Regions from separate parts of the Streptomyces sp. R818 genome, predicted to be linked through region 1. Evidence: riboswitches for the same ligand, from Rfam matches in the RefSeq annotation. Region 1 holds a riboswitch; each other region holds the start of a gene.

Region 1 (9,621 bases):
TGCTCGCCGGGGAAGAGGCCGCCGCCACTCTCGGCCTGGACGTCGCACGGTTCCGGGCCCGGATGTTCGTACTCGTCTCGCTGGTCACCGGAGTGCTGGTGGCCGCGGCCGGACCGATCGGCTTCGTCGGCCTGATGCTGCCGCACATCGTGCGCCTGCTCGTCGGCGGCGACCACCGGCGCATCCTGCCGGCCGCCGCACTCGGGGGCGCCTCCTTCCTGGTTCTCGCGGACATCGCGGCGCGGACCGTGGCGGCGCCGGAGGAGATCCCGGTCGGCGTTCTCACCGCCCTGTGCGGAGGCCCGTTCTTCCTGTGGCTGATGCGGCGCGACGCGCGCAAGCAGGCGGGAGGCGCGGCATGACGGCGGCGGCCGAACTCCACGTCGAGGGCGTCACGCTGACGGCCGGCGCCCGGCACCTGGTCCACGACGTCTCGCTCACGGCCCGCCCTGGCGAGACGATCGGCCTCGTCGGACCGAACGGCAGTGGCAAGTCCAGCCTGCTGCGCGCCGTCTACCGCGTCCTGCGGCCGGATGCCGGAGCGGTCCGGGTCGACGGCGAGGACGCCTGGTCCCTGCCCCCGCGCCGGCTGGCGCGCACGCTGGCCGCGGTGGTGCAGGACGCTCCGTCCGGCCTCGACCTGAGCGTGCGTGAGGTCGTCGCGATGGGCCGGACCCCGCACAAGCGGCTCCTGTCGGGCGACACGACACAGGACGCCGAGCTGATCGAGGCGGCGCTCGCCGCGGTCGACGCCGTCCCGCTGACCGACCGCCCCTTCGACCGGCTCTCCGGTGGTGAGCGCCAGCGGGTGCTCATCGCCCGCGCTCTGGCCCAGGAGCCGTCGCTGCTCGTCCTGGACGAACCGACCAACCACCTCGACATCCGGCACCAGTTGGAGATCCTGACCGTACTGCGCCGGCTGCCCGCGACGGTTCTTGTCGCTCTGCACGACCTCAACCTGGCCGCGTACTACTGCGATCGCCTGTACGTGCTGCGCGACGGCGGTGTCGTCGCGTCCGGGCCGCCGCACGAGGTGCTCACCGCGCGCCTGCTCGCGGAGGTCTACGAGGTGACCGCCGAAGTCGCGGTGCACCCCCGCACGGGCCGTCCCCAGGTGACGTTCCTGCCTGCGGACGTGCCGGTGCCCGACGAAGGCCCCTGACGGGTCACCGGTTCAGGCAGCAGTCGCCGCACTTCGAGCCGTTCGGCGCCCGGTAGTACAGGCAGCAGCTGCGGCGGCGGAAGGTCAGCTCGGGGCCGGTGATCCAGCCGGTCCCGCGCAGCCGTCCCGTCTCCAGGAGTTCCCGTGTCAGCTCGGTGAGCGGCACCCGCAGGCCGGGCCGGGACCTCAGCAACTGCGCCGCCGAACCGACCAGCGCGGAAGCGGAGTTCCCGGCGAGCAGCCGCGGCGCCATCTTGCCGGGCAGGTGGCTCTCCACGTGCTGAAGGACGCCGTCGGCCTGGGCGCGCACGGCGTCGGCGAGCGCCGACGCCGACCCCGGGGCGCGGCTGCCCCGAGGTCCGGGCAGCCGCAGGGCCGAGCTGTCCCCGGCCCATTCCACGGTGGTCATCACCGGTACCACCCCGTGCACGAGGGCACAGGTGAGGACCGGCGACCACAGGCGGGCCGCGAGTCCGAGGTGGGCGATGGAGACGCCGATACGGGCTTCAGCGGTGCCGTAGCGTTCGTTGACGGTCCTGGCCCGCGCGGCGAACTCCTCCCGGGTGAGCCGCTCTTGACATGCCGCGCGCCCCGGGACCGTGTCGAGGGCGAAGAAACCGCCCAGTTGTGCGACGTCGCGCAGCGCCTCGACGACGTCGCCCGCCGGCACTTCGTCCGCCGCCCCCAGACCTCTGGTCATTCCGGTCATGAGGTCGCTGTGCCAGCGCGGCGCGGCGGGTCGATCAGATAGAGGTCGAGGATCTCGGGCCGGGGCGCGACACCCGGACCACCGGCCCGCACCCAGCCCCCTATGTCCTCGGTGGCAGCCGGGTCGTTGACCAACCCGAGCCAGACCGGGCGAGCGCCTGCCGCGCGCCCTGCCGCCGACGGCTGCACCACGACGACGTTGGCCTGTTCGCACACGTCAAGACACTCGGAGATCCGCACCGGGGCGATCTCCCGCAGACGCGCCGTCTGCGCCGCGTGATCCCCTTGAACCTTGGCGGTGCCGCAGCAGCAGTCGCGGCACACCACCACCCGGCACGGGACCGCCCGCACCGCCCGCTCCACTGTCGCCTCGATCTCGTCGGCGAACCGCTCAGGCATGCCGCATCCTTCCTCTTGCCGGGGAAGTCCGCCCCGGGGGTGTGTCGAGGAGGCGACAGCGTGAGTCTCCTGGCTCTCGGGTCTCTGCTCGTCCCAGCCTTCCCACCTCTCACAAGGCAGTGGCTCATGGGGATCCGCTCGCCGATCACAGTGGCGGTACCGCACCGGATTCACACCGGATTTCCTCGGGGCGCCGTCGCCCGTGTCCGCGGTCCATCGTTTCACCCCGCTTACAGGGGACGGGAGGCGCGGTGTCGTGCGGGATGCCTCGGTCCCAGTAGCGCGGTGTGGCCGGCCCCGCCTGGCGTGGGGTGGGTGGCGGCCGTCCAGCCGGCCCGTTCGTAGAAGCGGAGGGTGTCGGTGGCGCGGGCCGAGGTGAGCAGCCAGCAGCGGCCGTCCGCGCGGTCGGCGGTCACCGCGTCCAGCAGGCGCACGCCGGTACCGCTGCCGCGGGCCCGGGCGGCGACGGCGAGTTCGTCGACCTCGCGGGAACCGCACAGCCACTCCTGCGTCCGTTCTGCGCCGAGGGCGACCGCGACCTGCGGATAACAGCGCTCCGCGGGAAAGGGCCGAGGCGTGGTCCAGGCCGTGGCCCAGCCGAACACCGTCTCGCCTTCCAGGGCCACGGCCGCGGTGAACCCGGGGCGCAGCACGTCGGTCTCCAATCGTTCCACGTAGGCGTCGGCCTGCGCGGGGGCTTCGTTCCAGGGTGGCCGCCCGAAGGCATCGGCGTACACGTCCCGCACGCCCTGCGCGTACGACAACAGCCGCCGTCCGAGGACGACGCGCACGACGAGGCTCATCACGCGGCCCGGGTCGCGGAGCCGGAGAGCGGGACGAGGGAGGCGTACTCCAGGGGTGCGGACGGGTCGATGGAGACGTCGAGCGGGGCGGGCTGTGCGCCGGAGCGCACGAGCAGGTCGCCGACTGCCGCGATCATCGCGCCGTTGTCCGTGCACAACGTCATCGGCGGCACCCGCAGTTCGATGCCCGCGGCGGCGCAGCGTTGCTCGGCCAGCTCCCTGACCCGGGAGTTGGCGGCCACGCCACCGACGACGATCAGGGTCTTCACGTCGTGGTCGCGGCAGGCGCGCAGGGCCTTGCGGGTCAAGACGTCGGCGACGGCTTCCTGAAGGGCGGCGGCCCCGTCGGCGACCGGCGGCTCCTCGCCGTGCTTGCGGTACTGCTCGGCCCAGCGGGCCGCGGCCGTCTTCAGTCCGGAGAAGGAGAAGGCGTACGGGTCGTCGCCGGGGCGGGTCAGCGGGCGCGGGAAGGTGACGGCGCCGGGGTCGCCGGCACGGGCTGCGCGGTCGATGGCCGGACCGCCGGGATAGGGCAGTCCGAGGATGCGGGCCACCTTGTCGAAGCACTCGCCGGCCGCGTCGTCCAGCGTGTCGCCCAGGTGCAGGATCGGCTCGCGCACCAGGTCCCTCACGAGCAGCAGCGAGGTGTGGCCGCCGGAGACGATCAGGACGACGCACGGCTGGGGCAGCGGACCGTGTTCGAGGATGTCGGCGGCGACGTGGCCGGCCAGGTGGTGCACCCCGTACAGCGGCACGCCCGCCGCGTAGGCCAGGGTCTTCGCGCCGGCCAGGCCGACCTGGAGAGCGCCCGACAGGCCGGGGCCGGTGGTGACGGCGACGGCGTCTATCTGCCCGAGCCGCAGCCCGGCCTCGGCCAGGGCCTGCCGCACGACCGGCGCAAAGGCTTGCAGGTGGGCGCGGGAGGCGATCTCGGGCACCACGCCGCCGAAGCGTGCGTGCTCGTCCATGCTCGACGCGACCACGTGGGCCAGCAGCTTTCCGCCTTGCACCACGCCCGCGCCGGTCTCGTCGCACGACGACTCGATCCCCAGCACCACCGGTCCGCCCACCACGACCTCATTTCGCTCTGCTGCACATCAACCGTAGTTGCAATATATGTGCAATAAGGTCACCCGCGGTACGAGCCACGACCCGGCCCTGTTGACCGCGCAGGTCGACGCCTGCCTGATCGCCTGCCGCCGCAGCCACGACGAATGCGCCCAGCACGCCCGCCACGATGAGCACTGTCGGCTGTGTGCGCAGGCGACGTCTCAAGCCATCGGTGCCTGCGAGGACGTGCTCCACGCACTGCGTGGAGCCCCGGACACCGCGTGTTCAGCTGTCGTCCGCGGCCAGTGGCGCGAACCGCACCGGCGCTCGGAACCGCGCCTTGCGCGCCGCCCGCCGGAAGGTGGTCAGGACGGCGGGACCGGCCAGCAGGATGCACACGAAGTTCGTGACGGCGCGTCCCGTGTCCCACCCCAGCGACGTGGCCAGGTCGAAGGCGACGTAGCGGTGCCACTGCTCGGTGAAGGGCAGTCCGGGCAGGTAGGCGATCGAGCTGTTGGGGTCGAGCGAGAACGGCCAGAAGGAGAGGTTGAGAAGGAAGCCGAAGAGGTAGCCGGACAGCGAGCCGTAGAGCGCGAGCAGCAGGACCTCGCGGCGGCCGGTGGCGCGCGGCAGGAATCCGGCGAGCATGCCGACGAAGGCGCAGCCGAACATCTGGTACGGCATCCAGGGCCCGACCCCGCCGGTGATGAGCGCGGAGGCGAACAGCGACGTGCAGCCGAGCGTGAAGCCGAAGCCCGGTCCGTAGACGCGCCCGGCGAGGACGAGGACGAAGAAGACGGTTTCGATGCCTGCCGTTCCCGCGCCCAGCGGCCGCAGTGCGGCGTTCACGGCGGACAGGACGCCGAGCATGGCGAGCGCCTTGGAGTCGATGCCGCCCTCGGCGATCTCCGACAGGACGACGCAGAGGACAAGGATCAGCAGGACACCGAAGATCAGCGGGGGCGCATAGCTCGCCCCGAAGGTTCCCGGTGCGACGACGAACGGCCAGAAGAACGCGACCACGCCCAGGAAGGCCGCCATGACGATGACCAGCCCGACGCGCGGCGAGAGCCGGATGGCGGCCGGCGTGGGCTTGTTGAGCAGTGACGTCGTCATGACCGATCACCCTCCTCGGCACTCCGGAGAGCCGCGCCGGCTTGGTCCACCGTGAGGAAGGGCAGCGGTGCGAGGATCTTCGCCGTCTGCGGTGCGAAGACGGGTGAGGCGACGATGACGTCGGCGGTCGGGCCGTCGGCGACGATGTCGCCCTCGGCCATCACCACGACCCGGTCGGCGGCCCGCGCGGCGAACTCGACGTCGTGGGTGGAGACGACGACGGTACGCCCCTCCACCGCCAACTCATCGACTATGCCGGTGAGTTGGGTCTTCGCTTGGTAGTCGAGGCCGCGGGTCGGCTCATCGAGGAGCAGGACCTTCGGGGCCGCGGTGAGCTGGATGGCCAGGACGAGGGCGAGCTTCTGCCCCTCGGAGAGGTCGCGGGGGTGGGTGGTGTCGGCGATGCCCGGTGCGAGGCGGTCTAGGAGCGTGCGGGCACTCTCCCCCGTCGCGGACTCGGTGTCGGCCTGGTCGAGTTCCTGCTTGACGCTCTCCAGGTAGAGGAGGTCCGACGGGGTCTGGGGGACGAGGCCGACGAGCTGCCTGGCGCGGGCAGGGGGCACGGTGTGCGGGTCGGCCGTGCGCGCACCGTCGGCCACCGCGACCGCCACCGTGCCGGAGCGGCGTGGGCCGGTGCCCTGAAGCGCCCACAGCAGGGAGGACTTACCCGATCCGTTGCGGCCCATGAGAGCGGTCACCTCCCCCGCACGGAGCCCGAGATCGATCTCGCGGACCGCCGGCACGCCCTGGTAGGTGACGGTCACCTGCCGTGCGGTGAGCAGCTCGGGCCGGTCGCGATCCGGGGCGGGCCGCACCGGCGCCGGTTCCTGCCCCGTCAGCCGGGCTCGCAGGGGCGCGGCCTTTCGGCGGGCGTCGCGGATCGAGAGGGGCAGTGGGTCCCAGCCCGCCACCCGGCCCAGTTCGACGATGGGCGGCGCGATCTTCGACGTACGGAGGATGTCGGCGGGTGCGCCGATACGGACGCGGCCGTCGCCCGGCAGGTGAAGGATGCGGTCTGCGTACTGCACGACGCGTTCCAGGCGGTGTTCAGCCATGAGGACGGTGACGCCGAGGTCGTGGACGAGGCGGGTGACGGCAGCGAGGACCTCTTCGGCTGCGGTCGGGTCGAGGGCCGAGGTCGGTTCGTCGAGGACCAGGACGCGGGGGTGGGCGGTGAGGACGGAGCCGATGGCGACGCGCTGTTGCTGACCGCCGGAGAGTTCGTGCAGCGCACGGTGGCGCAGGTCGGCGAGGCCCAGCAGGTCGAGGGTCTCCTCGACGCGTTTGCGCATGGTGGCGGGCGGGATCGCCAACTGCTCCATGGCGTAGGCGAGTTCCTCCTCCACCGTGTCGGTGACGAAGCCGTCGAGCGGGTCTTGGCCGACCATGCCGACGACGTCCGCGAGTTCGCGCGGCGGGTGGTGTGCGGTGTCGCGGCCGTCGACGGTGACGCGGCCGTGCAGGGTGCCGCCGGTGAAGTGCGGCACGAGGCCGTTCACCGCGCCGAGGAGGGTCGACTTGCCGACACCGGTGTGACCGACAACGAGGCACAACTCCCCTTCCTCGACCGTGATGTTCACGTCGCGAAGGGCGGGGCCCGGCGCGTCGTCGTACTCGATGGTGACCTGGTCGAAGGTGATCACGCGGTGGCGGCTTTCGGTTCGGTGCGTACGGGCGCGGTCGGCGGCGGAGCCAGGAACCCGGCTGCGCCCGCGAGCAGGATCGCCAGGGTCGGCACCAGCGGCAGACCGGGCCACGTCAGCGGATAGAAGGAGGGGTTGAGCTGGGCCGCGTCGTAACCGAGGTTGCCGAAGAGCAGGACGGCGGAGAGCACGCCGCTGCCCGCGACAAGCCACTCAGGCGTGCGCCACGGGTCGGGCCGGTACGTGGTGCGGGTGACCCGGCGACCGCCGAGGCGCAGCCCCGCGACGCACAGTCCCGCGCCGACCGCCATCGCGGGGAAGCCGAGGAAGGCGGGCGCGGTGGCGTCGAGGAGTCCGTACGCACCGGCGCACAGGCCGCACATACCGAGCAACATCAGGGCGCCCGTAATACGGCGGGAGCGGCGGGTGGCGGTGCCGGCACGTCCGTAGCCGCGGGAGTCCATGGCCGCAGCCAGGCGCAAGGACCGCTCCAGGGCGTCCTCCAGGACAGGCACGACGATGCCCCGCAGCGCCCTGAGTCCGCGCGTGCGTCCTGCTCTCAACTTCCTTGCGCGCACCACCCGTTGAACGCTCTGCACAAGCTGCGGAGCCACACTGATCGCAACCGTCACGGCGACGCCCAACTCGTACAGCGCTCCCGGCAGCACGCGCAGCGCCCGCTTCGGGTTGGCCAGGGTGTTGGCGGCGCCGATACAGCACAGCATGCAGGCCAGGCGGAGCCCGTCCGTGGCGGACGACAGGACCGCCTCCAGCGAGACCGGGCCACCGAGCTGAATTCCCGCGTACCAGTCCGGGGTGGGGATGTGCGGCAGGGCGAACAGGAAGTGGTCGTGCGGGGTGATGCCCGTGGCGAACACGGCACGGAAGACGACACGGATCGCCACGACGGTCAGCGCCAGGTACAGGTAGTACTTGAAGCCGCGCGCCCAGGGCGCTGTCGTGCGGCGGGCCGTGACGACGTAACCGAGGACGGCGAGCACGAGGAACAGCAGCAGCGGGTTGTTGGTGCGGCTGACCGCGGTGGCGAGCGCGAGGGCCCAGATCCACCAGGCCATCGGGTGCAGGGAGCGGGGCAGGCGGCGACCGCCTCGGTCCGGTGCGGATCCGGTCCGGGCGGCCGACGCCTCCACGGCAGTGCGGGCCATCGCCATCATTCGTGCGGTCTGCGGCGGGCGGAGTACACGGCGGCGCCGCCGATCAGTACGACGAGGCCGACGCCCAGGACGACTGGCAGCACGGAACCCGTGTCGTGCGGAGCGTCCGCCGTGGGCTCGGCATTGAGCACCGGCGTCTTCTTGCTCGCCGAAGCCGAGGGAGCCGCGTCCGCCGCACCTGACGGGCTCGCTGATTCCGGAGCCGATGAGGACGGACTGGTACTGGGCTCGGGCTTCTTGGACGCCTTCGGCTTCTTCGGTGCGTGCGAAGGCTCCACGGTCTCCTGCGTGGCGTTCCGCTCCGGGGCCGGTCCGGTGTTGACGTTCGGCGGCAGCTTGGGCGCCTTCGCCGTGGAGGCGGGCTGCCCGCCCCCGGTCGGCTTGGTGTTGTGGGCGCGCAGTTGGTCAGGCGTGACCTGCGGGCGGCCCTTCGTGCCCTCGATGTTGGTGCCGCCGAAGATCCACAGGTCGACGCTTCCCGGCTTGGGCTTGTAGAGCATGGCGCCGAGTTGGCTGTACTCCCAGTCGTTCTGTCCGGGGTTGGCATGCCAGTACGACCAGTACGCGGAGGCCGGCGGCGTGAGCACGCAGTCGTCCTGGGACGCGGGCGGAAACTGCTTGCCGCTCTTGTACCCGCTGAACCCGATGCGGCAGATGAACGCCGGGCCGTCGTGCCCCGTGCCGGTGGTGCGCCAGCCGCCCTGGTTCAGCAGCTCGTAGCCGGTCGTCGGGGTGGAGCCGCAGGCCCGGTAGACGGGCCCGCCCCAGTGGCTGAAGTCCACCGCGAGCACCGCGCCCGACGTGGTCGTGCACCGGCCCATGGCCAGCGGGTCGGCTGCCGCCGGCCCGGCACCGACACCGAGCCCCGCGGCGGCCAGTCCGAGCGCGGCCACCAGCCGGGCGACGACCGGCGTGAGACGCCCTGCCCTCATCGGTCCTCCCCGGTGGCAGCGCGTCGCCGGGCGACGACGACGGTGCGCCAGCCCACTGCGCTCAGGAGCAACGCCAGCGCGGCAAGTGCCGTGACCTGTAGGCCGGTTGAGGCGAGGGCACCGTCACCGCTGTTCGTGTCAGCGGCGTTCCCGCCGCTCGCTCCGGAGGTGTCACCGCCGGGCGTAAGGATCTGCGGGGCACCGTCACCGCCTCCGGTGCCGCCGTCGCTGGGCGTGGGCTGTGCCGACGTGCCGTCGAGGCTGCGGTCCAGTTTCCCGAAGGAGATTCCGGTGGCGCCACCCACCGCTTGGGTCGAGGCCCGCAGATCGGATCCGCGCTGCCCTTCCTTCGCGACGTTGAAGCCACCGTCCGAATTCTGCTGCGTAGCAAGGAACTTGAGAGCCTTGGAGATCTGGTCCTTGTACGTCGACTTGTCGAGGGAGAGGCCCTGCACGGCGAGCGCCGCCGAGTTCACGGAGTTGCCTGCCGCGCCCGGGAAGCCTCCGTCGGCAAGCTGCTTGGACGCGATCCACGCCAGCGCCTTGTCGACGGCCTGCTCCGCCTTGTCGCCGCCCACCAGGTCGAGGGCCATCGCGGCGATGGCGGTGGAGTCGACATCGGAGTCACCAGTC
Region 2 (9,621 bases), on a different contig from region 1:
ATCCAGGCGAACCGCATCACGATGGCCGCGCTGAAGCTGGCCGACCTGTCCCCCAAGGTGTACTGGACGACGATGCCCCGCTCGGGCATGCAGCGGTTCGGCGAGATCATGCGCGAGTTCGGCGAGGACATGCCGGAGCCGGACCCCGCCGAGGCCGAGGCGCTGGCGGAGATCGGCCTGCCGGACGACGAGATCACCACGTGGGTGGACACGACCGCGTTCAGCGGGCAGAAGTTCGACTCGCTGGCCGCGCACGCCAGCCAGGGCGAGAACATCTTCTTCCTCAAGATGGGCAAGGAGCGGTTCGGCGAGCTGATGGGCATGGAGACGTTCGTACGGGTCCAGGACACCACCGGCGCGCCGCTGCCCGAGAACGACCTCTTCGCCGGACTGCGCTGACCGGCCCGGCCCACGGGCCTCTCTGGCCGCGCGGTCGTCGCCCACGGGCCCATCTGACCGCGCGGTCGTCGAGCGCAGCCGCACCTGACCCGGTGGTCGTCGCCTGCAGCCGCACTTGACCGTGCGGTCGTCAGTCGCGCGACGACCGCTCGGCAAGCAGCCGGTGCAACTCCTTGACGCGGGGCACCAGTTCGTCGACCGGCCCCTCGACGGTCACGTGCGGCGCGACCTCCTGGATCGGCAGGGCGCGCACCGGCGCCTCCGGGCGGCCCCATTCGGCCAGCCACTGGCCCAGCTGGGCCGAGGAGGCGACGTACACGATGCGGCCGAGCCCGACCCAGGCGTGGGCCGCCGCGCACATCGGGCAGTGCTCGCCCGAGGTGTAGACGGTGGCCGCGCGCCGCTCCTCCGGGGAGAGGTGCTCGGCCGCCCACCTGGCCAGCTCGAACTCGGGGTGGCGGGTGGCGTCCCCGCCCGCGACCCGGTTGTGGTCCTCGGCGCGGACCGCGCCCGTGCCGTCCACGAGCACGGAGCCGAACGGCTCGTCCCCGCTCTCCAGGGCCTCGGCGGCCAGCTCCACGCAGCGGCGCAGATGTGCCGACTCGCTCGCGTCCATCGCGGTCCCTTCTCCTCGTCCGTCGTCGGGATCGCGTCGATCGTCGCATGCCGCACCGCCGGCAACGGCTCGACCCGGACGTGTGCCGGTGACACCTTGTCGCCTACCCTCGTGCGGAGAAGACCTCGTGTGAGGGCATGTGACCGCATGTCCGTCCACTCCAAGGAGGCGATGGTGCTCGGACGCGGCACACGTCTGTTCGCGATCGCCATGGCCGCCCTCTGCATCGTGCTCATCGGCCCGAGCGCACCGAGCGGCGCCCTCATCGCCAAGCCGCTGCCCGCCGACGCCGCCCAGGGCATCGTGCCGAACCGGGTCCTGACGTGGAACATCTGCAACCCGTGCGGGAGCGGGCAGAACATGGGCCGGGCCGCGGAGATCGCCACGTACGCGCCGCAGGTGTTCGGCCTGCAGGAGGCATGTGTGCGTGACGTCGAGAAGATCCGCGACTACCTGGAGGTCTTCTACGGCCTCGTCTACGAGGTCGAGTACGGGTCGGTCCTGCGGAACTGGAACCGCTGCGGCGGTCTGCCGTGGCAGGGCGGCGCGTACGGCCAGGCCATCCTCTCCGCGGCGGCGATGACCGATCACGTGAACGTGGAGTACCCCGACGGCGGCTCCGAGGACCGCGGGTACATGGCCGTCACGACCAAGGTGGGCGGCCGGTCCGTCCGCGTCTTCAACACGCACTTCGCCGAGCGGCAGCAGCCTGACATCCGGGCGGACCAGGCCCGCGTGCTCGCCGCCGAAGTCGCCCGTCACGACCACACGATCGTCCTCGGCGACTTCAACGCCGTACCGGACGCCTCCGAACTCCGCCCGATGTGGCGACTGGCCGAGGACGCCGATCCGGCGTGCCGCCCGTTCCCCGACGGCGGCGCCTGCGAGCCGACGACCGACTGGCAGAGCAAGTTCGACTACATCTTCCTGCGCGGCATCGCTCCGCTCACCCACCAGGTCCGCCCGAGCCCGTACTCGGACCACCATCCCCTGCACGCGGAGATCGATCCGGCGTGGTGACCCGAACGGCCCGGAACGTCCGGGCCGGTGAGTACCGCCCGCGCCAGTAGGTACCGCTCACGCCAGTAAGTACCGTCCACGCTGGTAAGTACCGCCCGCCCGCCCCGCCCCTGACCCAGGCTTGCTACGCTTCGGCTGCCTTCCGTGGGGGAAGCCGGTGCGAGTCCGGCGCTGTCCCGCAACGGTGTGCGTGGCCTGTTCCGTCCGAGTGCGGGCCCGCGAGTCCGATCACCCACGGCAGGTGTGCGACCCGTCGACCGCTCGCCGTGGACTGCGAGCAGGGACCGCCGAAGCCCTCCCGGCCTTCAGGTGCCCTGCGTTGCAGCCGTGGCGCCGACCCGGAGGATGTGCGCCCGCTTTGCTCCGCACCGCCGCTGCCCCTGCCCGCACGGGTGTCGCCCGTACGCGCCGGGGACACCTGCCCACCGTCCCGCTGGTCATCGCGCTCGCGCTCGTCCTGGTGGTCTCGCTGGCGTGCGGGGTCGCGCTCGGCGCCACCGGGATGAGCTGGCGGCAGGTGGTGCGGCTGATGTGGGCCGGGCTCAGCGGCGGCAGCCTCGGCAGCGCGGACGCCGGGGCCTACACCATCGTGTGGGAGATTCGCTTCCCGCGCGTCGTCCTCGCGGCCGTCGTCGGCGCGGGCCTCGCCTCGGTCGGCGTCGCCGTGCAGGCGCTGGTGCGCAACGCCCTCGCCGACCCGTTCGTGCTCGGCATCTCCTCCGGCGCCGCCGTCGGGGCCAACGCCGTCATCCTGTTCGGCGCGCTCGCCGGGCTCGGCGTCTGGGCGCTCTCGTTCTCCGCCTTCCTCTCCGCGCTCGCCGCGACCCTCGTCGTCTACGCGGTGGCCCGCTCCCCGCTCGGACTCAGCCCGCTGCGCCTGGTCCTGACCGGCACCGCCCTCGCCTACGGGTTCCAGGCCGTCACGACCGTCATGGTGTTCAGCGCGGAACGGGGCGAGGCGGCGCGCGCGGCCATGATGTGGCTGCTCGGCAGCCTGGGCGGGGCCACCTGGCCGAAGGTGCCGCTGGCCGCCGCGACCGTGGTGGCGGGCTGGCTGTGGCTCAGGGTGCGGGCGGGCGCGCTCGACGCCCTCGCGATGGGCGACGAGACGTCGGCGGCGCTCGGCGTCCCGCCCGACCGGCTGCGGCGCGAACTGTTCGTCGTGACCGCGGCGGTGACCGGCACGGTCGTCGCCGTGAGCGGGGCCATCGGCTTCGTCGGTCTGATGGTGCCGCACCTCGTGCGCATGCTCGTCGGCGCCTCGCACACCCGCGTCCTCGCCGTCGCGCCGCTCGCCGGGGCCGTGCTGCTCGTGTGGGCCGACGTGTTGTCACGGGTGCTGCTCGCGCCGACCGAACTGCCCGTGGGCGTGGTGACGGCCGCGCTGGGTGTGCCCGCGTTCCTGCTGCTGATGCGGCGCGGCGGCCATGCGCTCGCCGGGCGCTGAGCCAAGCACCCGCCCAAGAGGCCCGTCCAAGAGGCCCGTCAAAAAGGTTCGTCAAAAAGGTTCGTCAAAACAGAGGGAGAAGACACGTGCGGCTCGACGTCGAAGGTGTGTCGGTCGAGGTGGCGGGTGTACGGCTCGTCGACGAGGTCACCCTCGACGTGCCCGCCGGCACCTTCGTGGGGCTCGTCGGCCCCAACGGCAGCGGAAAGTCGACCCTGTTGCGGTGCGTGTACCGGGCGCGCCGCCCCGACGCCGGGCTCGTCAGGGTCGACGCCGAGGACGTGCACCGCATGGCCCCGCGGGCCGCGGCACGGCTGCTCGCCGCGCTGCCGCAGGAGTCGGCCGCGGACTTCGACTTCACGGTCACCGAGGTCGTCGCGATGGGCCGCCTCCCGCACCGCGACCGCACCGCCGCCCGCGACCGGGAGCTCTGCCGGTACGCGCTGGAACAGGCCGGGGTGGCACACCTCGCGACACGTGGCTTCCTGTCGCTCTCCGGCGGCGAGAAACAACGTGTGCTGATCGCCCGCGCGCTCACCCAGGAGCCACGCGTCCTCGTCCTGGACGAGCCCACGAACCACCTCGACATCGCCCATCAGCTCGATGTGCTGCGCCGGGTGCGGCTCAGCGGTCCGACCGTCCTCGCCGCCCTGCACGACCTCAACCTCGCCGCCGCCCACTGCGACCTGCTGCATGTCCTGCACGGCGGCCGGGTCGTCGCCTCCGGTCCGCCGGACGAGGTCCTCTCCCCCGCGCTGCTCGCCGACGTCTTCGGCGTACGGGCGCACCGGGTGCGCCACCCGGAGACCGGCGCGACCCAGTTCCTGTTCGACCAACTCGCCCCCTGACAACCCTCGTTCCCTGGATGGCTCCTGTGCGCAGACTCGTCTCCACCGCCTCGCTCGGCCTCGCCGCCGCCCTCACCCTCACCGCCTGCGGAGCGGACGTCGCGTCCGACTCCAAGAGCGCCGCCTCGCAGGCGGTGACCCTCACCAACTGCGGCAAGAAGGTCACCTACGACCAGCGCCCCGAGCGGGTGGTGACCAACGATGTCGGCATCACCGAGCTGATGTTCGCGCTCGGCCTGGAGGACCGTATGGCCGGGTACGTCATGCCCGCCGACAAGGGCGCCACCGACGACCTCCCGTACAAGGACGCGTACGACAAGGTGAAGTGGCTCGGCAAGGACCGCGTCACCAAGGAGATCGCCCTCGACGCCCGCGCCGACCTCGTCTTCGCGGGCTGGAACTACGGGTTCAACGAGAACACGCTGACCCCGGACGAGCTGCACAAGGCAGGTGTCGACACGTATCTGCTCACCGAGTCCTGCCGCAACGCCGTCACCGGCACCTCGCGCGGGATCATGCCGCCGCTCGACGCGCTCTACACGGACCTCGACAATCTCGGCCGTCTCTTCGGCGTCGAGGAGCGCGCACGGAAACTGGTCGCGGAGTACAAGGCGCGGGTCGCCACCGTACGGGCCAAGTCCCCCACGGACGACGCGGACAAGCCCTCGGTCTTCCTCTACGACAGCGGCCAGGACCAGCCGTTCACCTCGGGCCGCTACGCCGCGCCGGAGCAGATCATCAGCGAGGCCGGGGGCGTCAATCTGCTGCACGATCTCAAGGACTCGTGGACGACGGTCGGCTGGGAGACGGTCGTGAAGCGGAACCCGGACGTCGTCCTCATCAACGACTACGGTTCGACGAGCGCCGCGCAGAAGAGGAAGTTCCTGCTCTCGTACCCCCCGCTGCGGAACGTCTCCGCGATCAAGAACCGGCGGATCTACACCCTGGACTACGCCGACCTCGTCGAGAGCCCGCGCAACCCGTCGGCCATCGAACGGCTCGGCGCGTACCTGCGCGAGAACACCGGCCGTTCCTGACCCGCGCTGCCCGGGACACCGGTGGAATCGCCGATGCCGACGCGCCGCGGCCGCCTCGACACTGCGGGCGCAGCCCCTTGGGGACCCGTACGTCACGGAGGCACCTCGTGCGCACACTCGCCCGGTCGTCCCGGCGGTCCGTCACCGCCACCGCGTTGGGGGCGCTGCTCTGCGGCGCCCTCCTCACCGCTCCCTCGTCCGCCGCCGCGGCGGCCGCGGGCCCGGCCGTCACGCTGCCGCCCGAGGGCAGCCACGGCTTCCCGTTCCTCGCCGCCGCAGAGGACCTCGGCTCGTTCGGCTACACCGAGCGGGAGTACTTCCTCTCGGGCACGGCCACCTCGTACGCCAAGTCGGGCCTGTGGGGCTCGGACGGCCGGTGGAAGGTCCGCGCGTCGGGCACCGCCGACTACAAGAGCCGCCTGCTCGTGCGCCGCCCCGCCGACCCGGCGAAGTTCAACGGCACGGTGGTCGTGGAGTGGCTCAACGTCAGCGGCCAGCTCGACCTCTCCCCCGACTACTGGTTCCAGCGCGACGAGCTGCTGCGCCGGGGCTACGCCTGGGTCGGCGTCTCGGCGCAGGCCGTCGGCGTCAACGGCGGCCTCGGCCAGATCAAGGGGCTCAAGGGCTGGGACCCGGCCCGCTACGGCAGCCTCGTCCACCCCGGCGACGCCTTCGCCTACGACATCTTCAGCCAGGCCGGGCAGGCGCTGCGCGCCCCGGACGGGCCGGACCCCCTCGGCGGTCTCCCGGTCAGGACGCTCCTCGCCGACGGCGAGTCCCAGTCGGCGGGGTTCATGACCACGTACGTCAACGCCGTGCACCCGGTGGCCAAGGTCTACGACGGCTTCATGGTGCACAGCAACAGCGCGATCGCCTCCCCGATCAGCGGCGTGCTCGCCGACACCCTGCTGATGCCGAACCCGTCGCGGATCAGGACCGATCTGTCGGAGCCGACGTTCGTCGTGCTCACCGAGACGGATGTGCCGGGCGCCGCGGCCGCCCGGCAGCCCGACACCGGCAGCGTCGTGCACTGGGAGCTGGCCGGTACCGCGCACGGCGACCAGTGGGCCTACGACCTCGGCAACCCGACCGTGCGGAAATCGGCGGGCGCCGCGGCGCCGTCACCCGACTGCGCCGCCGGTTCCGCCCCTTCAACGACGGCCCCGGCCACTGGTCGATGAACGCGGCGCTGCGCCATCTCGACGCCTGGGCGCGCGGCGGCCCGCGACCGCCGAGCGGCCAGTACTTGAGCACCGTCCTGCGCGACCCGGCGACCGGCCTGGCCACGGGCGGTGTCCGGCTGCCCGACGTCACCGTGCCCACCCGTACGCTCACCGGGTCGCGGTCCACCACGGACAGCGGGGTCTTCTGCGGCCTCTACGGCGCCCGCGACCCGTGGAACGGCGACGCCGACGCCTGGGACCGGCACGACGAGGGCGACCCGTCCGACCCGCGCCTCCCGGCCACGACCGAGCCCGTGCTCAGCCGCCTCTACCCGACCCACGCCGGCTACGTGGCCAAGGTCCGCGCGGCCGCGCAGGCGTCCGTCGACGCCGGGTACTTGCTGCCGGAGGACGCGGAAGCGATCGTCACCGCCGCACAGAACTCGGACATCGGCGGCTGACCCGTACACCTGTGCCTGTACCCGCGCCCGCGACTATCCCCACCTCTGCCGGTCCGTCCGCCCACAGCGGGCGGGCCGCAGTCCGTCGGCGCCGTCCTCGACGCAGGCGCCCGTCGCCTTGCTTGCCAGGCCCACGGACTCGTCCGGCCATGCCTTGACCGACCATGTTCCGGCCGGCGATTCGGCGCAGCCCCCGACGCGCAGCACGTTCGCCCCGCTGTTCAGGCAGGAGCCGGTGGCATGGTTGCGGATCTGGAAGGCGCCGTGCGGCAGGGCGCGGACCGTCCACCTCTGGTAGCTGAGCCCGTTGCACGGATAGGTGCGCAGGCCGTGGTCGAGGCTGTGGTCCAGGCAGTGCCCGGTGGCCCGGTTGATGAAGGGGCGCACCGCCTCCGACCGGCCGGGCCGGTCGCCGAGACCGACGACCGCCGCGGGCCCGGCGGATTCCGGCGCAGGGTCCCGGTCGGGCATCGCCAGGAGCAAGGTGAGGAGCGCGCCGAGCAGCCCGCCCGCGAGCACACCGAGGAAGGTGACGGGCCAGCGTCCCCGCAAGCGGGCCCAAGGGGCGGCGCGTACGGGCGGCGGCTCAGGCCGTTGCTGTTGCTGTTGCTGTTGCCGTTGCTGTTGCTGTTGCTGTGGCCGTTGCTGTTGCTGTTGCTGTGGCTCCTGATCGCCCGACGTCCGCACCCGTACCGGTACGACCGCGGTGACCTGCGGCGCCTCGGGACCGGCGGCGCTCTGACACCGGTCGGCGGCCTCCCACAGCGTCCGGTACGCGACCGGGTCCGCGCCCAGCGCCCGGCACAGGTCCCTGACGGTGGACCACGGCGGAACCGTGCTGCCGCGCAGATAGCGCGAGAGCGACGAGTCACTGATCAGTACCTCGGCCTCCAGGGACCGCAAGGTCCGCCCGGAGCGCTGCTGCAGGGCGCGCAGCGCCGCGCCCAACCGCTGCGCCGGAGCGACCGTCCCCTCACCCTGTCCGTCGGCCATCGGCGTGGCCCTCCCCGTGTCCGTGACGGTGCTTCAGCGGGCCGTCCCCCGTCCCGGGATGGCGATGTCCCAGCAGGTCGGAACGATAGGGATCCCGACATCCGCGAAGCAACCGGGACGACCTTGCACAGCCGTTCCGGACCGCCACAAACTGCAGTCGTCCCGCCCCGCAGGCCCTCTTCGTGAGGCACCGGACGGCCGGACGAACCCCAACCCGAGAACGACCAAGGAGCACGTATGCGCAAGCCACTCAGGAACGCCGCGACCGCCCTCACCGCGACCGTGGGGGCCCTCCTCCTCGCGGTGGCACCGGCCCACGCCGACCCGGACTGGCCCTTCCCCAACGATTGCGAGCGCCACGACTACAAGGCGTACGTGACCTGGGACGGCGAGGGCGGCATGGCCCGCTTCACCTACGACCACACCGACGGCGAGACCAAGAACTTCTACCGCAGCACCTGGGAGAACAGCGGCCTCGCCATCGGCAACGGCTGGGCCAGCTGCATCAACACCCACCAGGAGTAACCACCGGACCGCCGCGGCCCGCCCGGGGGGAATGGAGCGGGCCGCGGCTTCCTACACGTACGGCTCCGGGCGCGTACCGTCTCAGTGGCGTACGCGCCCGGCCGCCCGCGTTCTCACCCGCCTGGGTTTCCATCCGAACGGATGACGGGCGAAGGGCCGGCCTGGTAGCGCACCGTCAGCCGGTCCAGGCCGCGGGCGCGCAGCGAGCGCCGCCAGGGGGCGGCGTCCTCGGTGTCCGCGTCGAGTTCGAGCCGCGGGAAGCGGTCGAGCAGGGCGCGCAGCGCGATCTCCGTCTCGGCGCGGGCCAGCGGAGCGCCGAGGCAGTAGTGGATGCCGTGCCCGAGGGCGAGGTGCCCGGCCGTGTCGCGTCCGACGTCCAGGCGGTCGGGGTCCGGGAACCGGCGGGGGTCGCGGTTGGCGGCCGACAGCGACAGCAGCACGGTCTCGCCCGCCTTGACCGGCACGCCCCCGATCTCCATGTCCTGCGTGGGGAAGCGGCGCAGCGCGAGGAGCGCGGGGCCTTCGTAGCGGGCGGCCTCCTCGACGGCGGCCGGGATCCTCGTCGGGTCCTTGCGCAGGGAGGCCAGTTGTCCGGGGTGCTGAAGCAGCGCCCAGACGGCGTTGCCGATGAGCTGCACGGTGTTCTCGAACCCCGCGACGAGGATGAGGAAGGCCAGGCTCAGGAGCTCGTCCTCGGACAGCCGGCCGTCCTCCGCGTCGTGGGCCGCGATCAGATCGGACAGCAGATCGTCCTTCGGGCTGTGGCGTTTGACCTCGATGAGCTCGACGAGGAAGGCGAGCATGGCGCCGATCGCCTTCTTGCCCGCCTCCGGCCGGTCCGGGTCCGGCGCGAGCAGCGCCTGCGCCCACCCGCGGAAGTCACCGCGCCGGTCCGCGGGAACGCCGAGCAGCTCGCAGATCACGGAGATCGGCAGCGGCGCGGCGTAGGCGGCCATCAGGTCGGTGCTGCCCTGCTGCCCGAGGGTGTCGAGGAGACCGTCCGCCATGGCACGCATCGGCGCGCGCAGCCGCTCGACGCGGCCCGGTGTGAAGGCCTTGCCGACCAGACGCCGGATACGTGTGTGGTCGGGCGGGTCCATGTTCAGCAGGTT
Region 3 (9,621 bases), 220 kb from region 1:
CGCCGGGCTGAAGTTCCTTCTGGTCTCCTTCGTCTTCTACGCCCCGGCCACGATCCTGTTCGTCATGGCCCGCAGGGAGCAGGGCCGGCGCCTGTTCTCGCCGGGCGAGCTGGTCGTCATCGCCGTCTCCGTCGCCGGTGCCGTGCTCGGCGTCGTCGCCCTGGCGGCGGGCTGGATCAGCCTGTGAGACCCGTGACCCCCTTCCCGAAGCCCGGAGGCACACCGTGACCGACCACGAGACACCCGCGTCCGCCGCCTACGGCGTCCACTCCGAGGTGGGCCGGCTCCGCAAGGTCCTCGTCTGCGCGCCGGGGCTCGCCCACCGCAGGCTGACCCCGACCAACTCCGACGACCTCCTCTTCGACGACGTGATGTGGGTGGAGAACGCGCAGCGCGACCACGCCGACTTCGTCAACAAGATGCGGCAGCGCGGCATCGAGGTCGTCGAGCTGCACGAGGTGCTCGCGCAGACGATGGCGCTGCCCGAGGCGAAGGACTGGCTGCTCGACCGCAAGATCGTCGCCAATCAGGTGGGGGTCGGGCTCATCGACGACACCCGCGCCTTCCTGGAGACGCTGCGGCCGGAGAAGCTCGCCGAGTTCCTCATCGGCGGGCTCGCCACCACCGATCTGCCGGACGAGTACCGCTCCGCGTACGTGTCGATGGCGCGCGAGTCCAGCGGAGTGCGCGAGTACCTGATGCCGCCGCTGCCCAACACGCTCTACACGCGCGACACCACCTGCTGGCTCTACGGCGGCCTGACGCTGAACCCGCTGTTCTGGCCCGCACGCCACGACGAGACCCTCCTGATGAAGGCGGTCTACCGCTTCCACCCGGAGTTCGCGGGCTCGACCGTCTGGTGGGGCGACCCCGAACAGGGCTGGGGTCAGGCCACGTTCGAGGGCGGCGACATCATGCCGGTCGGCAACGGCGTCGTCCTGATGGGCATGAGCGAGCGCACCTCGCGGCAGGCGATCACGCAGGTCGCGACCGCCCTGTTCGAGAAGGGCGCGGCCGAGCACGTCATCGTCGCCGGGATGCCGAAGCTGCGCGCGGCGATGCATCTGGACACCGTCTTCACCTTCGCCGACCGGGACATCGTCACGCTCTACCCGCGGATCATGGACTCGGTGCACACGTTCTCGCTGCGCCCCAGCGACAAGGCGCCGGGGCTCGACATCACCGACGAGGGGACGACCCCGTTCGTCGACGTCGTCGCGCGGGGGCTCGGCCTGCCGGGGCTACGGGTCATCGAGACCGGCGGCGACGTGTACGCCTCCGAGCGCCAGCAGTGGGACAGCGGCAACAACGCGGTCGCCCTGGAGCCCGGGGTCGTCGTCACCTACGACCGCAACACCCAGACCAACACGCTGCTGCGCAAGGCGGGCGTCGAGGTCGTCACGATCGTCGGCGCGGAACTCGGCCGCGGCCGGGGCGGCGGCCACTGCATGACATGCCCGATCGTCCGCGACCCCGTCTCCTACTGAGGCGCCGCCCGGTCAGAAGTGCGTGGCGATGCCGAAGACCCGGCGCAGCTGCGCCATGTCGTGCCGGTCGCGGTCGGCGGGCTCGTAGCCCTGGTGGAAGCGCACCTGCTGCTCGGCCGAGAGGCACGGGACCGGCTCCCCCGCGATCGTGCCGGTGACGAAGACCTCCGCCGGGTAACGGAACGGCCGCTCCGGGTCGAGCGAGGACTGCTCGGCCGACCCGTCGGCGGCGAAGCGCAAGGGGTGCAGGTCGAGTTCGCGGCCGTCGGGGTGGGCGAGGACGAAGCGCGCGGGGCGCCAGTCGAGGGTCTCGGCGAACCCTGCGCCGGTGAGGGCGGCGAGCACGGCGGGCTCCTGCTCGTGCCGGTGCATGAGATCGAGGTCGCGGTGGTCCCTGGTCTCTTCGCCGACGAGGGCGTCGATGCCCCAGCCGCCGCCGATCCACACGTCCGCCCCGGCCTCCCGCAGCAGGGCGAGGACGCCTCGTACGTCGTCCGCTGTCATCACGCGAGGCAGGCTAGGCGGGCGGGGCGCGGGCGGCGAACGGATTTCGGGGGCGTGGGTGGGCCCGTGATACGTTCCGTGAGCCAGTCGTACCTTTGTGCGTTCTGTAGGGAGCGCGTACGGGTCAGGGAATCCGGTGAGAGTCCGGAGCTGACGCGCAGCGGTGAGGGGGACGGGCGGGGCCACTGCCACTGAGCCGGTCGACGGTTCGGGAAGGCGCTCCGCCTGGACGATCCCGAGTCCGAAGACCTGCTGGCGGCCTCCGGACCGAGACCCGGCCGGGGGTGAACCGTAGGCCGGCTCCGCGTATGGGCCCTGGACGCAGAGGAACCCCCGTGCCCTTCGCACGTCGACTCCGCCACTTCGCACCGCTGTGGGCGGGCGCCCTTCTCCTGACCGCGTGCGGCGGTGGCGACGGCTCCGCCGACGCCGCCCAGGGTGCAGGCGCCGCCGTCACCCTCGACAACTGCGGCGCGACGGTCCGCGTCGCGCACACCCCGCGCCGGGCCGTCGCCCTCGACCAGGGCTCGGCGGAGATCCTGCTCTCGCTCGGGCTCGCGGACCGGATGGTCGGCACCGCGACATGGACCGACCCTGTCCTCAAGGGCCTGGAGAAGGCGAACGCGAAGGTGCCGCGCCTCGCCGACCGCTACCCCTCCTTCGAGAAGGTCCTCGACACCGAACCGGACTTCGCCGCCGCCTCCTTCCAGTACACGATCGGCAAGGGCGGCGTGGCACCGCGCGACAAGTTCGAGAAGCTCGGCGTGCCCACCTACCTCTCCCCCAGCGACTGCGCGGGCAAGGACAACAGCGGGGACGGCGACGGCGTCCGCACCAGCGCGCTGACGATGGACACGGTCTACGGCGAGATACGTGACCTGGCGCGGATCTTCGACGTCGAGGAGCGCGGCGAGAAGCTCGTCGCTCAGCTCACGTCCCGGGTCGACAAGGCGACGACCGGGATCGACGCCGACGGCGTGAGCGTCCTGTACTGGTTCGCCAACTCCGACTCGCCCTACATGGCGGGCTGTTGCGGCGCGCCCGGCATCGTCACCAAGGAACTCGGCGTGCGCAACGTCTTCGACGACACCCACGAGGAGTGGCCGCAGATCAACTGGGAGACGGTCGCGGACCGCGACCCGGACGTCCTCGTCATCGGCGACCTCACCCGCCGCTCCCAGTCCGCCGAGTCCGCCGCGCAGAAGATCAGGTTCCTGGAGTCCGACCCGGTCACCAAGAACATGACGGCCGTGCGCGAGAAGCGGTACGTGCTGCTCAGCGGGCAGGCCCTCAACCCCACCATCCGCACCGTCGAGGGCGTGGAGAAGGTGGCCGCCGCGCTGCGCGAGTTCGGCCTCGACAAGTGACGACCACGGTGGTCCGCCCCGCCCTCTACTGGGCCGCGGCCCTCGCGGCGCTCTGCGTATCGGTCGCCGTCGCCATCACGATCGGGCCCGCGCACATCCGCGTCGCCGACGTGTGGTCGACGGTCGGCGCCAGGATCGGCTGGGGCACCTCGGACCTCTCCCCGATCCGCGACGGCATCGTGTGGAACCTGCGCCTTCCGCGCACCCTGCTCGCGGCGGTCTGCGGCGCGGGCCTCGCCGTCTGCGGCACGGTGCTGCAGGCGCTGCTGCGCAACCCCCTCGCCGACCCGTTCGTGCTCGGCGTCTCCTCGGGCGCCTCGACCGGCGCGGTCCTCGTCGTGGTCCTGGGCCTCGGCGGCGGCGCGCTCTCCGTCTCCGGCGGCGCCTTCCTCGGCGCGCTCTGCTCGTTCGCGCTCGTCCTCGTGCTCAGCCACCTGCTGGGCGGCTCGACGGACCGGGTGGTGCTGTGCGGGGTCGCCGCGATGCAGCTCTTCTCGGCGCTGACCTCGTTCGTGATCCTGACCGCCGCCGACGCGGAGACCACCCGCGGCGTCCTGTTCTGGCTGCTCGGCTCGCTCGGCGGCGTCGGCTGGACCGAAGTGTGGCTGTGCCTCGCCGTGCTGATCGTGGCGCTCGCGGTGTGTCTCGGGTACGGGCGGACCCTGGACGCGTTCGCCTTCGGGCAGGAGGCCGCCGCCGCGCTCGGCGTCCACGTCGCGCGGACCCGGATCGTCCTGCTCTGCGTGACGGCGCTGCTCACGGCGGCCCTGGTCAGCGCGGCCGGGGCGATCGGCTTCGTCGGGCTCGTCCTCCCGCACGCGGCGCGCGCCCTGGTCGGCCCCGGGCACACCCGGCTGCTCCCGGTCACGGCGGTCGCCGGGGCGGTGTTCCTGGTCTGGGTCGACACCCTGGCCCGTACGGTCCTCGAACCGCAGGAGGTTCCGGTGGGGGTGGTGACGTCGCTGATCGGCGTGCCCGCGTTCGTGCTCGTCCTCTTCCGCGGAAGCGGCCGGGGCGGCCGGGCCGGCCGGGGCGGTCGCAGCGCCCGGGGCGCCCGGTGAGCGCGGGCCTCGCGGCGGACCGCGTCTCCTGGTCGGCGGGCGGCACGCTCGTGCTCGACGGGGTGAGCCTGACGCCGCGGCCCGGCGCCGTCACCGGCGTCCTCGGCCCGAACGGCTCGGGCAAGTCGACGCTCCTGCGCCTGCTCGCCGGGGTGCTCGCCCCGGCGTCCGGTGTCGTCACGCTCGACGGCGACGCGCTCGGTGCCGTCCCGCGCAGGACGGCCGCCCGGCGCATCGCGCTCGTCCACCAACAGGCGGACACCCAGGTCGAGTTGACGGTCGCGGACGTCGTCCGGCTCGGCCGCACCCCGCACCGCAGGGCCTGGTCGCCCGCGTCGGCGGCGGACGAGGCGACGGTCCGCGACGCGCTGGAGCGCACCGGCCTCGCCGGCCACGCGGACCGCCTGTGGCACACCCTGTCGGGCGGCGAGCGGCAGCGGGCGCAGATCGCGCGCGCCCTCGCGCAGGAGCCCCGCGAGCTGCTGCTCGACGAGCCGACGAACCACCTGGACATCCAGCACCAGTTGGAGCTGCTCGACCTGATCTCAGGTCTTGAGCTGACCAGCGTCGTCGCCCTGCACGACCTCAACCTGGCCGCCGCCTACTGCGACCAGGTCGTGGTCCTGCGCGGAGGCCGGGTCGTCGCGGCGGGCGAGCCCGGCGCCGTCCTCACCGAGGAGCTGATCGCCGGCGTCTACGGCGTCCGCGCGCACATCACCAGGCCGGGGCCGGGCGAGCGCCCGCACATCCGCTTCCTCGGCACTCTGCGCTGAACTCACTCGAAACGGTCGGGGTCCCCCGCGCCGCGCCGTACGACGGTCGCCTCACCGTCGGAGAAGTCGACGACGGTCGTCGGCTCGGTGCCGCAGTCGCCGGAGTCGAGGACGGCGTCCACGACGTGGTCGAGCCGCTCCTTGATCTCCCAGCCCTGCGTCAGCGGCTCGTCCTCGCCGGGCAGCAGCAGGGTGCTGGAGAGCAGCGGCTCGCCCAGCTCGGCGAGGAGCGCCTGGGTCACGACGTGGTCGGGGATGCGGACGCCGACCGTCTTCTTCTTCGGGTGCTGCAACTGGCGCGGCACCTCGCGCGTCGCGGGCAGGATGAACGTGTAGCTGCCGGGCGTCGCCGCCTTGATGGCGCGGAACACGTCGTTGTCGATGTGCACGAACCTGCCGAGCTGCGCGAAGTCCTGGCACATGAGGGTGAAGTGGTGTTTGTCGTCGAGATGCCGGATCGCGCGGATCCGCTCGACGCCCTCGCGGTTGCCGAGGCGGCAGCCGAGCGCGTAGCAGGAGTCCGTGGGGTAGGCGATCAGCGCGCTGTCGCGGACGGAGTCGGCGATCGCGCCGATGGTGCGCGTCTGCGGGTTCTCGGGGTGCACATCGAAGTAGCGGGCCATCCGTCGACCCTACGGGATCAGTGGCGAACGCCACGGCGTTGCGGGGCGGCGGATTCCGCGTACACGCGCGACAATCCCGACACCCGCCCACCCTGCCCTCTTCCGACGGGCGCGGCACGGACCATACTGGTCCTGCCCCGACCACTCACAGAAAACCCCATGGCCAAAAACAGCAGCTCCCCGATCACCGTCCCCGACACCGCGTGGCTCGGTCACGGACGCCACCTCGGCCCGAGCCCGAGCAGGACGTGCGGCGCAACCTGATCGCCCTCAGGGCGGCCGGGGTGCTCGACGACTTCCAGGACCTCGACCCCGTCGAGGCGGCCCGCTCCACCGTCCTGCACCCGCGCGACGAGTCCGCCGACCCGGGGCCCACCGCCCGGCGCCTGTTCGAGGCGCGCTGGCGGGTCGCCGACGACGTCACGGTGCGCGCGCAGCTGACGACGTACGAGCCCGAGGGGCGCCGCAAGGACGGCGACGGCGTGATCTGGGTCCTGGCGGCCGAGGCCGAGCGGGCGTGGGAGCCGAACTGGCCCTCGCCGGCCACGATGTTCTGGCCGGACAGCGACATCATCCCGTGGGACCACGCGATGATCCCGGGCGTGCGCCTGCGCGCGGTCAACCATCTCCCCAAGGACGACGACGAGCTGCGCCACCGGCTGCGCGACTGCACCCGCGAGAGCTGGTACGTGCACGTCGTGGTGCACGAGGCGATGACGCCGGACGCGCGGGGGCAGCGGCCGGTGATCGATTTCCTGCCGCCGAGCCTGCGCCACCGGGTGATAGAGCACCGGGCCACCCCCGAGCAGGCGCAGATCGCCGATTTCGCGATGAAGCGGGAGCTGAAGCTCAGGATGCCGCGCGGCGGCGCCGTGCTCCTGCCGACGGCCCCGCAGGAGCCGGGGTACGACGCCGAGCGCTTCGCCGTCCGCAATGTCTTCCTGGACGGCTCCGAGCCGGTCGAGCTGCTCCAGCGGATCAACGAGTACGCGGCGCTGCCGCAGCCGCTGACCCCGGACGCCGAGCGGGCCCTGACCCGCCTGCGGCACGGCTGGCACCTGCTGACGCCCGAGGAGGAGCTGGCCCACGCCCAGTCGATGGTCGGCCGGTACGCGGAGGCGCTCGACGCGATGACGAAGTCGCGTGACCTGTACCGGGAGGCGGCCGAGGCGGCTCAGGCGGCGCTCGCCGAGGTCGGCGCGGCCGCTCCGCCGCCCGGTCCGGCCGGGGCCGGCCAGACCAGGGCGGACGGTTCGCCGCTGAGCGCGCTCACGAAGGCGTTCGGCCGCTTCCGCGACCCGCACAAGTAGCCGCGGGGCCCGTGCGGGGGCTCACTCCTCCTCTTCCGCCTCCAGGCCGCCCGGGTCGGACATCCGCAGCGCGATCTCCCGCAGCAGCTCGGTGGAGTTGACGTCGGTCCTTCCCTCGTCGTGCACTTTCGCGAGCTGCGTGAAGAGGAACGCGAACGCCTCGACGAGCGACACGCTGGCCGGCATGAGCGCGGCGATGGCCAGCTCGGCGGCCTCCTCCGGGTCGGCCCCGGCCGGGATCTCGATGGTCGGGAACACCTCCGACACGAGCCGCCCGAGCTGGGTGAGGTCGTTGTCGAGCTCGGCCCCGTCATTGATTCTGCGCACCATCTCCTGCGTCTCGGTCAGTACACCGATGGCCCGCAGAACGATCTCCCTCTGTTCCATGTGCGGAGCCTATGCGGGCGAGCCGCCCGCGCGTGCAACGTGGTCGCAACGTCCTGTCGCCTTCACTTCTGTCCTATGAGCGACGACGCCCGTGACGACGCACCCCGTGTGGAGCTGTCCCCGGCCGCCGCGGAGCTGCTGCGGCGGCTGCGCGAGGACCATGGGCCGCTGATGTTCCACCAGTCCGGCGGCTGCTGCGACGGCAGCGCGCCCATGTGCTACCCGGCGGGCGAGTTCCGCACCGGCGCCGCCGACGTGCTCCTCGGGGAGCTGGCCGTCGACGGGGTGGCGGAGACCGTGCCGTTCTGGATCTCCAAGAGCCAGTACGAGGTGTGGAGCCACACCCGCCTCATCGTGGACGTCGTCGAGGGGCGCGGCAGCGGGTTCTCCCTGGAGGCGCCGGAAGGAGTACGTTTCCTGATCCGTTCCCGCCTTGTCGGCGCGTAGCCATCGACGGGACCCCTGTCGTCTGCTGAACTCCCCTGATGCAGACGAGAGTTGACAAGAGACGCACGTCTTTCGGAAAGGCCTTGGCGAGCCTCGCGCTCGTCGGCGCGCTGACCGGTGCCGGTCTGACGGGGGCGGCACCGGCGGGCGCGGCCACCGCTGCCGCCGGGCGGGTCGCGCCGGGCGTGTCGTACGCCGAGTTCGACGTGCCCGCCGCCAGGGGCACGGCCCACGCCCACGTCCTCACCGTCGATCTGCGCAACCCGCGGGTCCGCGTCGACCTGCTGCACCCGGGCGCGGTCGGGGCGCGCGCCACCGTCTCCGCGATGGCGGACGCGACCGGCGCCGTCGGCGGCGTCAACGGGGACTTCTTCAACATCAGCGAGGCCCAGCACCCCGGCGTCGAGGCGACGGGCGCCGCGGTCGGCCCGGCGATCGCGAGCGGCCGCACCCTGAAGGCGGCCGTCCCGGACGGGCAGCGGTTCGGCCCGGCCCTGCCGCCCGGCACCTCCACCCGCGACGTGCTCGGCGTCGGGACCGACCGGCGGGCGCGGCTCGACAGCATGGCCCTGGACGGCTCGGTGCGCTCGGGCGCGGACCGGCTGCCGCTCGGCGGGCTCAACCAGTACGCGCTCCCCGTCGGCTCGGTCGGCGCGTTCACCCCGGAGTGGGGCAGCGTCTCGCGGGTGCGGGCGACGTGCGGCACGGACACCCAGCGGGCGGCGCCGTGCTCCACGGACACGTACGAGGTGACGGTGGAGCGGGGCCGGGTCGTCGCGGCGGCGGACACGCCGGGCGCCGGGCCGATCGCGGAGGGCACGACCGTCCTGGTGGGCCGGGAGGCGGGCGCGCAGTGGCTGCGCAAGCTGTCGGCGGGCGACCCCGTCCAGGTGCGCCACCGCCTGGTCGCCGCGCGGTCACGGGTCCCGTACCGGTTCGCGGTCGGCGGCTATCCGGTGCTGCGCGGCGGTGCCCCGCTGCCCGGTCTGGACGCGACCACGTCGGCGGTCCGTACGGCGGCGGGCATCGGCGACCACGGCCGCACGCTCTACCTCCTCGCCCTGGACGGGGCGCCCGCGTACCGCACGGGCCTGTCGATCGCGGAGGTCGCCGAGGCGATGCGTGCGCTCGGCGCGGACGACGCGTTCTCGCTCGACGGCGGCGGTTCGTCGACGCTGGTGGCCCGGGAGCCGGGGGCGGCGTCCGTGGCGATCCTCAACCACCCGACGGACGCCCCCGAGCGCGCGGTCGCCAACGGCATCGGGGTGTGGGCTCGCGGCTAGCCCTGGTCCCGTACGGCCAGGAGGCCGTTGAAGACGCCGACGTAGGCCGTGCCGTCGGGGCCGAGGGTGACGGGCGCCCAGTTGTTGTCGTAGGCGACACCGGTCCCGGCGAGGCGCTTCCAGCGGGTCGCGCCGGTGCGGAAGTCGACGGCGGTGAGGTACCAGGCGTCGATGCCGAGGGCGTTGGGCTCCTTGGTGTAGAAGTACAGCAGCCCGTTGGCGGTCGAGAGCTTCGGCACGGTGGACGGGGAGCGCACGCCGCTCTCCCAGACCGTGTCGCAGCCGCTGCCGTCGGGGCGTACGTCGATCCGGGTGACGCCTCCGACGACGCTGCGGCCGAAGGTGAGCGAGGTGATGTTCTCGTAGCCGTAGTTGTTCT

The links. A riboswitch is a leader RNA that binds a small molecule or an ion and turns the genes downstream of it on or off. The one in region 1 is predicted to bind cobalamin.
Region 2: it holds a riboswitch for cobalamin, as region 1 does, so the genes downstream of both, N5I75_RS04200 (FecCD family ABC transporter permease) here and N5I75_RS32625 ((2Fe-2S) ferredoxin domain-containing protein) in region 1, are expected to answer to the same signal.
Region 3: it holds a riboswitch for cobalamin, as region 1 does, so the genes downstream of both, N5I75_RS31625 (ABC transporter substrate-binding protein) here and N5I75_RS32625 ((2Fe-2S) ferredoxin domain-containing protein) in region 1, are expected to answer to the same signal.

Annotation. Positions count from the first base shown of each region.
Region 1 covers NZ_JAOCNE010000014.1:230,145-239,765, reverse strand. The annotation lists gene N5I75_RS32640 (FecCD family ABC transporter permease) at 1-362, shown strand, start outside; gene N5I75_RS32635 (ABC transporter ATP-binding protein) at 359-1,162, shown strand; gene N5I75_RS32630 ((2Fe-2S)-binding protein) at 1,167-1,862, opposite strand; gene N5I75_RS32625 ((2Fe-2S) ferredoxin domain-containing protein) at 1,868-2,269, opposite strand; cobalamin riboswitch at 2,332-2,456, opposite strand; gene N5I75_RS32620 (N-acetyltransferase family protein) at 2,500-3,072, opposite strand; gene tsaD (tRNA (adenosine(37)-N6)-threonylcarbamoyltransferase complex transferase subunit TsaD) at 3,072-4,142, opposite strand; partial or broken gene N5I75_RS32610 (four-helix bundle copper-binding protein) at 4,189-4,362, shown strand; gene N5I75_RS32605 (ECF transporter S component family protein) at 4,408-5,238, opposite strand; gene N5I75_RS32600 (ABC transporter ATP-binding protein) at 5,235-6,881, opposite strand; gene N5I75_RS32595 (energy-coupling factor transporter transmembrane component T) at 6,878-8,047, opposite strand; gene N5I75_RS32590 (hypothetical protein) at 8,053-8,988, opposite strand; gene N5I75_RS32585 (prenyltransferase/squalene oxidase repeat-containing protein) at 8,985-9,621, opposite strand, start outside.
Region 2 covers NZ_JAOCNE010000002.1:295,465-305,085, reverse strand. The annotation lists gene N5I75_RS04215 (PIG-L family deacetylase) at 1-399, shown strand, start outside; gene N5I75_RS04210 (nucleoside deaminase) at 530-1,015, opposite strand; gene N5I75_RS04205 (endonuclease/exonuclease/phosphatase family protein) at 1,163-2,035, shown strand; cobalamin riboswitch at 2,161-2,289, shown strand; gene N5I75_RS04200 (FecCD family ABC transporter permease) at 2,394-3,482, shown strand; gene N5I75_RS04195 (ABC transporter ATP-binding protein) at 3,569-4,330, shown strand; gene N5I75_RS04190 (ABC transporter substrate-binding protein) at 4,357-5,367, shown strand; gene N5I75_RS04185 (alpha/beta hydrolase domain-containing protein) at 5,475-6,548, shown strand; gene N5I75_RS04180 (alpha/beta hydrolase domain-containing protein) at 6,545-6,991, shown strand; gene N5I75_RS04175 (helix-turn-helix domain-containing protein) at 7,025-7,984, opposite strand; gene N5I75_RS04170 (hypothetical protein) at 8,222-8,509, shown strand; gene N5I75_RS04165 (cytochrome P450 family protein) at 8,623-9,621, opposite strand, start outside.
Region 3 covers NZ_JAOCNE010000014.1:13,992-23,612, reverse strand. The annotation lists gene N5I75_RS31640 (basic amino acid/polyamine antiporter) at 1-187, shown strand, start outside; gene N5I75_RS31635 (arginine deiminase) at 225-1,487, shown strand; gene N5I75_RS31630 (nucleotidyltransferase domain-containing protein) at 1,500-1,991, opposite strand; cobalamin riboswitch at 2,070-2,262, shown strand; gene N5I75_RS31625 (ABC transporter substrate-binding protein) at 2,300-3,358, shown strand; gene N5I75_RS31620 (FecCD family ABC transporter permease) at 3,355-4,419, shown strand; gene N5I75_RS31615 (ABC transporter ATP-binding protein) at 4,416-5,192, shown strand; gene N5I75_RS31610 (L-threonylcarbamoyladenylate synthase) at 5,195-5,815, opposite strand; gene N5I75_RS31605 (hypothetical protein) at 6,019-7,125, shown strand; gene N5I75_RS31600 (hypothetical protein) at 7,147-7,512, opposite strand; gene N5I75_RS31595 (DUF779 domain-containing protein) at 7,588-7,959, shown strand; gene N5I75_RS31590 (phosphodiester glycosidase family protein) at 7,998-9,242, shown strand; gene N5I75_RS31585 (hypothetical protein) at 9,239-9,621, opposite strand, start outside.